DNA from 2 places in the Candidatus Pelagibacter sp. PS_16 genome. Region 2 is predicted to be linked to the other one. Evidence: riboswitches for the same ligand, from Rfam matches in the RefSeq annotation. Region 2 holds a riboswitch; the other holds the start of a gene.

Region 1 (5,852 bases), 160 kb from region 2:
TTCAGCTCTTGTTTTAATCACATCAATTGTTTGAGGATGACAATTTTTTGAAACAAAAACTTTTTTAGATTCAGACTTAGATATTCTATAACTCAATCCCATAGCTTCCGCTGCAGCTGTTCCTTCATCTAAAAGAGAGGCATTAGCGATATCCATTCCAGTAAAGTCAATTATCATTTGTTGAAAATTTAATAACATTTCCAATCTGCCTTGTGCTACTTCTGGCTGATAAGGGGTATAAGAAGTATACCATCCTGGATTTTCTAAAATATTTCTAAGTATTACATAGGGAGTATAAGTTCCATAATAACCCATTCCTATAAAGCTAGAATAAATCTTATTTTTTTTAGAAATATCTTTTAATTTTCTAAGTGCTTTATATTCAGAATTTGGATCACCAATATCCAAATCATCTTTAAGAAGAATTTTTTCTGGTACAGTATCTTTTATTAAATCATCAAGATTTTGGTATCCCAACTCTTTAAGCATAACATTTTGTTCATCAATAGATGGACCTATATGTCTTTGTATAAAATCTTTTTGAGCATTCTTTAACATTTAACTACCACTTTCTTTTGAAAATTTTTCGTATTCTTCTTTATTCATTAATGAATCCATTTCAGACTTATCAGTAATTTTTAATTTAAAAAACCATGCTTCATTTTCTGGATCAGAATTAACTTTTGCAGGATCGTCAACAATGGCTTGGTTATTTTCGATAATTTCTCCAGATACAGGAGTATAAATATCACTTGCAGCCTTTGTAGATTCTACAACTCCAGCATTGCCATCTTTAACTACAGAAGATCCTATTTCTGGTAACTCTACGAAAACTATATCTCCTAGCATTTCGGTTGCATGTTGTGTAATTCCTACAACAGCAGTGTCTCCATCTAACTTTATCCACTCGTGTTCTTTAGAATATTTTACTTCACTCATTTACTAGCTCCTTTCACATAACTTTTTTTATAAAATGGCAAATTACTTATAATTGCCGGATATTTTTTTCCTCTCACTTCTAAAAAAACCTTAGTATCAATTTTAGAAAATGAATTTTCTACATAACCCATTGCAACTGGGGCCTGAACGCTGGGTCCAAAAGTTCCACTTGTAATTTCCCCAATATTTTTATCATCCTCACTAAATATTGAAGTTTTTTCACGGGCTATAATTCTTCCTTCTGGCTTAATACCTACGCGGATTTTGCTTACTCCTTTCTCGATTTGAGATTTAATTTTTTCACATCCAATAAACCCACCCTCAAGAATTCTATTTTTTGATATCGCCCATTTTAAATTTGCTTCTACTGGGCTTTTATTAATATCCATGTCATGACCATACAAACAAAGTCCCGCCTCTAGTCTCAAGGTATCTCTGGCACCTAATCCAATTAAATTAGCCCCTTCATCTATGAGTTTTTGCACAAACGCTTCTGCGTTCTCATTTTTGATAGATATCTCAAATCCATCTTCGCCGGTATAACCTGATCTTGTGATATAAATATCCTCTTTAAGATAATTAAACGTATCACCATTCATAAATTTTAGATCTGATACTCCATTGATTATCTTTTCTAGTATTTGGACTGCTTTAGGGCCTTGAATTGCTATAAGCGATAGCTCTTCACTTAAAATCATTTCATACTTATCTTCTAACAATTTAGTTAAAAGTTTAAAATCTGTATTCTTACAAGCAGCATTTAATACAATGTTAAAACCACCTTCAACTTTTGTGATAATCAAATCATCATAAATTCCTGCTTCATCATTCATTAAAAAACTATATTTGGATTGATTTAATTTAGCCTTACTCAATTCAGCTGGAAAAATTTTTTCAAGATCTTTTGCCAACTTATCATCTCCTTTAATGAATAACTGACCCATATGGGACACATCAAAAATACCTGCATTTTCTCTTGTACTTTTGTGTTCCTCAATAATTCCTTTAGAATATTGAATTGGCATTTGATACCCAGCAAATGGAACAAACTTAGCTCCATGCTTTTGATGTAAACTGTAAAGTGCGGTTTTTAAAATATCCATATTAACTTACTGTACCCATCTGTATGTTTGCCTGAGAGTTTTATTCCGTCGGCGAGAACTTAATCTCTTTCCAGAGTTAATATGTTACGGTCCTTTTGCCTGAGAGATTCCTGGGTGGTTGCTCCTTCGGCGCTACGATTGTTTGTAGTCTCTCCCGTATATAAGAATAATCTACCAGATATGTAACAGAGTCAATTAATAATTTTTTCTTTTTTATTTGAAAAAAGTAGTGAGTAAAATTGCAATAATACAGCAAAAAGAATTACTCCTCCTCCAATTAAAGTAAATAAAGAAGGTCGTTCAGCTGCAAATAAAAAGGCCCACATTGGCCCCAACACAGATTCGGATAACATGATTATACCAACCATTGCAGATGGTGTGCTACGTGCACCCATAGTTATAAATATAAAACCAAATCCTACTTGGAAAAAACCTGCTGTAAAACCTAAAAATATATCATGTGAAGAAATCATAAGCTTCTCAGATAATAAAAATCCAATAAAGCATGAACTCACACCAGCTATAAATTGAGCTGGCACCATGTCAACTGTAGGAAATTTTCTAACAATTATAATTAAGACTGCAAATGTAATTGGCATGCTAAAAGCCGCTAAGTTTCCAGACATCTCTCCTGGTGATAAAGAATTACCTACCATTAATAGGACACCCGTAATTGCTAAAATAATTGAAGCTAAAGTAATAGATGAAATTGTTTCTTTTAAAAATAAATAACCAAATATTGCTAAAAAGAGTATTTGCGTCGAAATAATAAAATTAGTATTGGCAACAGTTGTATTATACATCGCAAAGACGTACCCACAAAAACCAAATGATAAAATAACTCCACCAATAAGTCCTGGTAAACCTGAATCGTAAAACGCTTTAAATAATTTTTTTTTATAAGTAATTATTAAAAAAAGTAAGACTGTTAGCGAAAAAAATAAAGATCTCCAAAATAATATTTGCCATAAGGTTGATCCTTCAAATGATTTAACAATTAAGCCTCCAAAGCTTAAGCAGCAGGCTCCCATAAAAACTAATATAGGACCTGGAATTTTATTAATTACATTCATTTAAATATTTATTTGTATCTTCTGTGTATGCTTTAAATATATTCTGAGCTTCTTCAAGACTTACTTCCTTAAAGTTTATTTTTGTTCCAGGAGTTAATTGCCCAACTAAATCAAGATCAGCAGTAATAACTACTCCAATCTTTGGATATCCTCCAACTGTTCCATGATCAGATAACATTATTATTGGATTACCATCAGCTGGTACTTGAATAACTCCTCTTACCAAACCTTCTGATTTGATATTGGTGTTTTCTATATTTTCTAATTTTGGACCTTTTAATCTTATTCCCATTCTATCAACAAGGTTTGTGATTAAAAAATCTTCATTAAAAAATTTATCTATTGCATCCTTAGAAAAATAGTCAAAATTTGTACCCTTAATAATTCTAATGATATTATCAGTAGAATAATCATAATTTATTTTTTTGTTCATTGCACTTTTGGTATCAATTTTTTTAATAAAAATTTTATCATTTATGGAATATTTTTTTCCATTATTTGGTCCAATATTTGCTTTAGTATTTATGGAATAACTGCCCCAGGTTTTTTCTAGATCAAAGCCACCATTAACGGCTAAATATCCATACGTAGAATTTTTGGTTGATATTATATCTATTTGATCCTCTTCATCTAAAATATAACTTTTGTAACACTCACCATCTTCAACCTCTAAATTCTTTCTAATGATTTTAAAAAAAATATCTCCAGATATTGCAAAATTAATTTTTCCATTCTTTAACTTTAAAAGAGGGCCTTGGTATGCAAACTCTAATACAGGCTCATCTAATTGATTTTCAACTAGTCTATTTGATAATGTATAATTTCTTTGATCAATTGCTCCACTTACTGCAATACCGATATGATATAAATGATTTCTACCTTTGTCTTGAATGGTAGTATTAACTCCTGCCCTTACAATCTCAAAATATGTTTTATTCATTCCAATTTAAATATTCTTCTTTTGTTATTTGGTAAAAACTTACTTTATCACCTGGATTAACTAGAGCCGGTTGAACTAAATTTTTATCATCAAAAATTTTCTTTGGGGTATTACCAATAATATTCCAACCACCAGGACTTTCAAAAGTATAAATATTTGCAAATTGTTCTGTTATTCCTACCGATCCTTTAGGCATCTTTAACCTCGGTGTTTCTAATCGATCACATCTAATATTTTCATTAAGATCTCCTAAAAAAGGCATTCCAGCAATAAAACCAGTCATATAACAAAAATATTCTTTGCCAAAATACAGTTCTAATATTTTATCTTTATCTATATTCAATTTTTCAATTAGCCTTAAAAAATCTAATCCATACTCATCGTCACAACAGACTGGAATCTTAATTTTTTGATTATTGTTTTTAATATCTCTATTAATAGTTAAGCCCTCTATAAAATTTTTAATTTTTTTATAGTTGGTTACAGTCAAATCAAAACTAACAATTAATTTATTATAAGAAGGTGTTAAGTTAGTTATTCCTTCGATCTTTTTATCTTTTATTAATTTTGATATATGGTGAAAGTAATCTATGACGCTTGAATTTATTGCTTCATTAACTTCTGAGCCAAAATCACAATATACCGCTGCATCACCAAGATTTGATATATTTTTAACCATGTCATGTTATACTCCAGACTAAAGAGTATGGAAATTAATATCAATTGTGATTTAGGAGAAAAATCTAAGTTTCATTCTATCAAGAATGATCCAGAATTACTTAATATTGTAAACTCTGCCAACATTGCATGTGGCTACCATGCAGGTGATGAAAAAACAATGGAGATGGTTATTCAAATTTCAAAAAAAAATGGTGTTAGTTTAGGTGCCCATCCATCATTTAATGACCCTGAAAACTTTGGAAGAAAAAGAATGAATTTAAGTTCCTTAGAAATAAAAAAACTAATTTTCGACCAATATGAAATATTACAAAAAATTGCTCAAAAATATAATGAAAATGTTACTCATATTAAACCACATGGGGCTCTTAATAACATGGCTTGTGAAGATCTGGAATTAGCCACAACTCTAGCTGTGGCCATTAAAGAGATTAATAAAGATATTATTTATCTGGTACCAACAGGTTCGCAAATGGAAGTTGCTGCTAAGAAAAATGGTTTGAAAATAGCTTGTGAAATTTTTGCAGATAGAAATTATGAAGATAATGGAAATTTAATTTCTAGAAGTAAACCAAACGCTTTAATCACTGACCCTCAATTAGCAAAAAACCATGTGTTGAACATGGTTAAAAATCAGGCAATAAATTGTCTCAGTGGTAAACAGATACCTTGTGAGATTGACTCGGTTTGTATACATGGTGATAATGAAAGCTCATTAGCAACTGCAAAATCTATCAGAGATAATTTAGTTGATAATGGCTTAGAACTAAAACCTTTAAATAAAATGGATAAATTTAATTAAAATATGAAAAAACTTATTTATACTTTACTAATAATTATAGCACTCACTAATAATTTATTTGCAGCAGGAAGTAGCAGTGATAGCGATTCTACTCCTAAAGCTTCAGACTACACAAAAGCAAAAAATTTAATTAACTCAGCTAAGAAATATGAAAAAAAAGGAAAAATTGACAAAGCACAAGAAAGATATGCTAAAGCACAAAAGCTTCTTTTAAAATCCAATGATGAAAAACCACTGCAGGCAGATACTTTAAATTATTTAGGTTTTACTACTAGAAAACTTGGAGATTTTGAAGGAGGTGAAAAATTTTACTTACA
Region 2 (5,852 bases):
GCTTCTGTTAAAAACCTTAGTGACGAAGACTTTCCTAAAAAAACTATAGAATTGAAAGATAGACTTAAAAATGGTGAAAATTTAGACACCCTATTGCCTGAAGCTTTTGCACTTGTGAGAGAGGCTTCTAAGAGAACAAGAAATGAGAGACATCATGATGTTCAAATACTTGGAGGTGTTGTGCTTCACGAGGGCAAAATTGCAGAAATGAGAACTGGTGAAGGTAAAACTTTAACAATAAGTCTAGCTGCTTATTTAAATGCTCTGACAGAAGGAGGGGTGCATATAGTTACTGTAAATGACTATCTTGCAAAAAGAGACTCGCAAGAAATGGGGGAGATATATAAATTTTTAGGATTAACTTTTGGTTTTATAAATAATGACCAAGATGATCTTGAAAGAAAAAAAAATTATAATTTTGATATTACATATGCAACTAATAGTGAATTAGGGTTTGATTATCTTAGAGATAATATGAAATTTTCAAAAGAACAAATGGTTCAAAGAGGACATGTTTATACTATTGTGGATGAAATAGATTCTTGTTTAATTGATGAGGCTAGAACGCCACTTGTAATATCGGGAGCTGCTGAAGACAAAACAGAACAATATCTTGCGATTGACAAACTTATAAAAAGATTATTACCAGAACATTATGAGATTGATGAAAAAGATAAAAATATATTGCTTACCAATGAGGGAATAAATAATGTAGAAAAAATATTCTCTGATGCTGGAATTCTAAAAAATAATAACTTTTATGACCCTGAAAACTTAAGTTTAGTTCATCATGTAAATCAATCTTTAAGAGCTCATCATCTATTTGAAAAAGGAAAGGATTATATTGTTAAAGATGGAACATTAAAAATTATTGACGAACTTACTGGTAGAATATTAGAGGGAAGAAGATTTGGAGATGGCTTACACCAAGCACTTGAAGCCAAAGAAAGAATAGATGTTCAAGCTGAAAATCAAACTCTAGCATCAATAACTTATCAAAATTACTTCAAGCTCTATAATAAAATTTCAGGATGTACTGGAACTGCAGCAACTGAATCTCAGGAGTTTTATGAAATATATAATTTAGTTGTGGTTATCATCCCTACAAATAAAGAAATGATTAGAAAAGATTGGAATGATCAAATTTTTAGAACTGAAGAAGAAAAAAATAAAGCTATCATTGAAAAAGTTCTAGAGTGTCACCAGCAAGGTCAGCCTATATTAGTTTTCACTTCTAGCATTAATAAATCAGAAATTTATTCAAAATTACTAAATGATGAAAAAATTAAACATGTAGTTTTAAATGCAAAAAATCATGAAAATGAAGCTGAAATCATTGCAAATGCTGGAAAAATGAATTCAGTTATAATCACAACAAGTATCTCGGGTAGAGGTGTTGATATCCAGTTAGGTGGAAAAAAAGGAAGTCAACCTGATGATGAACTTTTAGAAAATAAAAATAAAATAAAATCACTCGGTGGACTATTTGTTATTGGTACAGAAAGAATGGAATCTAGAAGAGTTGATAACCAAGCCAGAGGAAGAGCTGGTAGACAGGGTGATGAAGGAAGTTCAATTTTTTATGTTAGTTTAGAAGATGACTTAATGAGAATTTTTGGTTCAGAATCTATGAATAATATTCTTCAAAAATTAGGCTTAAAAGATGGAGAAAGTATTGATCACCCTTGGATTAATAAAGCACTTGAAAGGGCACAACAAAAAGTTGAGGCTAGAAATTTTGATATAAGAAAAAATTTATTAAAATTTGATGATGTGTTAAATGATCAAAGACATGTAATATTCTCTCAAAGGAATGGCGTGATGAATAGTGAAAAAGTTTTTGATTATTCAGATGAATTCTTATCTGAAATTATTAGTCATCTAATCAGCTTAAAAACACAGAAACTATCAACAACTAAAAATAATGAATTTAATAATCAGTTAAAAACTTTACTAGGAAAAAGTGTTGATGATAATGAATTTAAAAATGTTACTGAATTAAAAGATGAAGAGTTCAAAAATAAAATTAATTCTAAATTTTTAGAAGCAAGAAATGAAAGAATTAAAATGTTGGATGAAGAAAAAGCAAAAGAAGTTGAAAAAAGAATTTTTCTTCAGTGTATAGATTTAAACTGGAAGTCACATATTCAATATCTTGAACAACTAAGACAAGTTATTGGCCTAAGATCTTATGGTCAAAGAGATCCATTAGTTGAGTATAAAAAAGAAGCCTTTTTTCTTTTCGAAAACTTATTGAATAAATTGAAAATGGATTTTGTTACAATTTTAATAAATTTAAAAATAGCTCAAGAACCTGGTGAAAGTATTTCAAGACCATTAAAAAAAGAAACATCTAACGATCCAAAATGTTTACTAATAAAAAGAAAAAATGAAAAAATTTCAAGAAATGAGAAATGTGAAGCTACAGGTAAAAAGTTTAAAAACTGTTGTGGGGCCTTATAAAGAAAATATAAAATAGCCCAATAAAACTATTACTCCAAATAAAACTGCTAAATTTAACTTTGATTTAAAGAAGTTTTTAATAAATAAATTAACCTTACTTTCTTTCATGCTGAGTGTACTTAGATCATCTAATTGATTTACGAAACCTTTAGATCTTCCAATAGTTAAAAATTTATTTTTTCTATGATTAAAAATTTCTTCTCCACTCATGTTAAAAAATTCATTCAAATTTTTTTCAATCGATTTTCTTACGTTATCTAATATTAGGTCTCTATCTCTGTGGGCACCACCAATTGGCTCTGGAATAATTTCATCAATTACTTTTAGTTCTAAAAGGTCTTTTGAAGACAATTTCATAGCTTTTGCTGCTTCTAAAGTTCTTTTAGGGTCTCTCCATAAAATGGTGGCACAGCCCTCTGGAGATATTACTGAGTAAATTGCATTTTCTAACATGATTACCTTGTTAGATGAAGCAAGTGCTATTGCCCCTCCTGATCCACCTTCTCCAATAACAATTGCAAGAGTTGGGACGTATAACGACATGCAGCACTCAATTGATTTTGCAATTGCCTCTGCTTGACCTCTTTCTTCCGCTCCTACACCAGGGTAAGCTCCGGGTGTGTCTATAAAAGAAATTATCGGAATGTTAAATTTATTTGCTAATTTCATTAATCTAATTGTTTTTCTGTAACCTTCAGGTCTCATCATTCCAAAATTTCTTTCAATTCTACTTTCAAGGCTGTCCCCTTTTTCTTGACCAATAACTAAGACAGATTTTTCATCAAATTTTGCAAATCCTGCTAATACAGATTTGTCTTCTCCATAATATCTATCACCTGACAATGGGATAAAATCTTCAAATAAATTATCAATAAAAAATTTTGCTTTAGGTCTATCTTCATGTCTTGCAACTAGAGTGGTTTGCCAAGGGTCTAAGTTAGAGTAAATTTCTTGTAGCTTATTATCTATCTCTTTTTGAGACTCAGATATTTTTTTGGTATCTACTTCTGAAAGACCATCTTGATTATAAGGATCTTTAAGTTTGTCTATTTCTATCTCTAAGTTTTTAATATCTGTCTCAAAATTTAAATAATTTTTCATATGATTGTTTAATTATTAATTAATTAAGAAAAAAGGCAATAAAATGTTTCAAATAATTTATATTTGACATAATTCTATTAAGAGATAGTCTTAATCAATATCGGGAGAGACTATTTTAAATAGCGCCGAAGGAGCAACCACCCCGGAAACTCTCAGGCAAATGGACCGATAACAAACATAACACTCTGGAAAGAGATTTATCTCGCCGATGGAGCAAAACTCTCAGGCAAAAATACAGATGGGGTAAAATGGGTGCTATGAAAGAACAATATACAAAAATACACAATCTATCAGTTTCTCATAAATTGCTTAACTTCGTTAATGAAGAGCTGCTTAAAGATACAAATATTTCTTCTGAAAAATTCTGGGAAGGCTTCGACCAAGTAGTTCATGAGCTAGCCCCAAAAAATAAAGAGCTATTAAAAATAAGAGAAGATTTACAAAAAAAAATAGACGATTGGCATATTGCAAATAAAGGAAATGAAATCAATCTAGAGGAGTATAAAAAATTTTTAAAAGAAATTGATTATTTAAAAGAAGTAGGCCCTGATTTTAAGATCAAAACAAATAATGTTGATGAAGAAATAACTAGTATTGCTGGACCTCAATTAGTAGTTCCAATCATGAATGAAAGGTATGCACTGAATGCAGCTAATGCTAGATGGATGAGTTTATATGACAGTTTATATGGTACAGATGTAATCGATCAATCTGAGGATAGTGCCACTCAAAGATACGATCCTTTAAGAGGAGAAATGGTTATAAAATATGGAAGAGACTTTTTAGAAAAATATTTTCCTCTAGAAAATTTTGAATGGCATAATATTACAGGCTTTAAAATTGATAATGGCTCTTTAACAGTATTAAAAGATAGTAATAAATCATCTTTAAAAAATAAAGATAAATATATTGGTCATAGAGGAGAGGCCAATGATCCATCAGCAATAATTTTAAAAAATAATAATCTTCATATAGAAATAATTATAGACCCAAATGCTTTTAGCGCTCAACAAGATCCTGCTAAAATTAGTGATATTATTGTTGAAGCTGCAGTTTCAACTATTTGTGATAATGAAGATAGTGTTGCTGCAGTAGATGCTGATGACAAAGTTATTTGTTATCGTAATTGGCTTGGACTTATGAAAGGTGATTTGAAATCAACTTTTGAAAAAAATGGAAAGACTTATGAGCGTAAATTAAATCCCGACAGAAGTTATGTTTCTAAAGATGGAAAAGGATTAAAGCTACATGGAAGAAGTTTATTATTGGTAAGGAATGTTGGACACCTTATGACTAACTCAGCAATCACTTTAAAAGATGGTTCTGAAATACCAGAAGGTATTATGGATGCCTTTATAACTTCAGCAGCTTGCCTTCATGATATTAAAAAAAAAGGTAATTCTAGAACTGGTTCCATTTATATTGTTAAACCAAAAATGCATGGCCCTGATGAAACCTCATTTACTGATTTAATTTTTACTAAAGTTGAAGAAGTTTTAGGATTGGAAAAATACACTTGTAAAATTGGAATTATGGATGAAGAGAGAAGAACCTCATCAAATTTAAAAGAGTGTATTAGAACACTGCAAAATAGAGTATTTTTTATTAATACTGGTTTTTTAGATCGTACTGGTGATGAAATGCATACTTCAATGGAAGCTGGTCCTATGATTAAAAAAGGAGACATGAAATCTTCTAAATGGATTGGGGCATATGAAAATAACAATGTAGACATAGGTCTTCAATGTGGTCTTTCTGGTAAGGCTCAAATTGGCAAAGGAATGTGGGCTATGCCGGACAAAATGAAAGAGATGATGGAACAAAAAACTGGGCATCTAAATGCTGGTGCAAATTGTGCTTGGGTTCCCTCACCTACAGCGGCAGCTCTTCATGCTCTTCATTATCATGAAATAAATATTTTTGAGAAACAGAAAGAAATTCAAAAAAGAGAATCTGCAAAACTGGATGATTTGTTAACAATTCCTGTAGCAGACAGACCAAACTGGTCAATGGAAGAAATTAACTCCGAAATTTCCAATTCTGCACAAACTCTTTTAGGGTATGTCGTCAGATGGATAGATCATGGAGTTGGCTGTTCAAAGGTACCTGATATTAATAATGTTGGTTTGATGGAGGATAGAGCCACTTTAAGAATTTCTTCTCAACATATAGCTAATTGGATACATCACGATATTTGTACAAAATCACAAGTTATGGAAGTAATGAAAAAAATGGCAAAAATTGTTGATGATCAAAATAAAAATGATGGTGCCTATACTCGCTCCGGA

The links. A riboswitch is a leader RNA that binds a small molecule or an ion and turns the genes downstream of it on or off. The one in region 2 is predicted to bind glycine.
Region 1: it holds a riboswitch for glycine, as region 2 does, so the genes downstream of both, gcvT (glycine cleavage system aminomethyltransferase GcvT) here and AC5SL0_RS00530 (malate synthase G) in region 2, are expected to answer to the same signal.

What each region holds. Positions count from the first base shown of each region.
Region 1 covers NZ_CM182074.1:258,167-264,018, reverse strand. Annotated here, with positions in the region: gene gcvP (aminomethyl-transferring glycine dehydrogenase) at 1-558, opposite strand, end outside; gene gcvH (glycine cleavage system protein GcvH) at 559-939, opposite strand; gene gcvT (glycine cleavage system aminomethyltransferase GcvT) at 936-2,042, opposite strand; glycine riboswitch at 2,120-2,209, opposite strand; gene AC5SL0_RS01370 (DMT family transporter) at 2,234-3,115, opposite strand; gene AC5SL0_RS01365 (5-oxoprolinase subunit C family protein) at 3,102-4,055, opposite strand; gene AC5SL0_RS01360 (5-oxoprolinase subunit B family protein) at 4,048-4,734, opposite strand; gene AC5SL0_RS01355 (5-oxoprolinase subunit PxpA) at 4,762-5,535, shown strand; gene AC5SL0_RS01350 (tetratricopeptide repeat protein) at 5,539-5,852, shown strand, end outside.
Region 2 covers NZ_CM182074.1:98,369-104,220, reverse strand. Annotated here, with positions in the region: gene secA (preprotein translocase subunit SecA) at 1-2,463, shown strand, start outside; gene AC5SL0_RS00535 (acetyl-CoA carboxylase carboxyltransferase subunit alpha) at 2,458-3,564, opposite strand; glycine riboswitch at 3,656-3,742, shown strand; gene AC5SL0_RS00530 (malate synthase G) at 3,813-5,852, shown strand, end outside.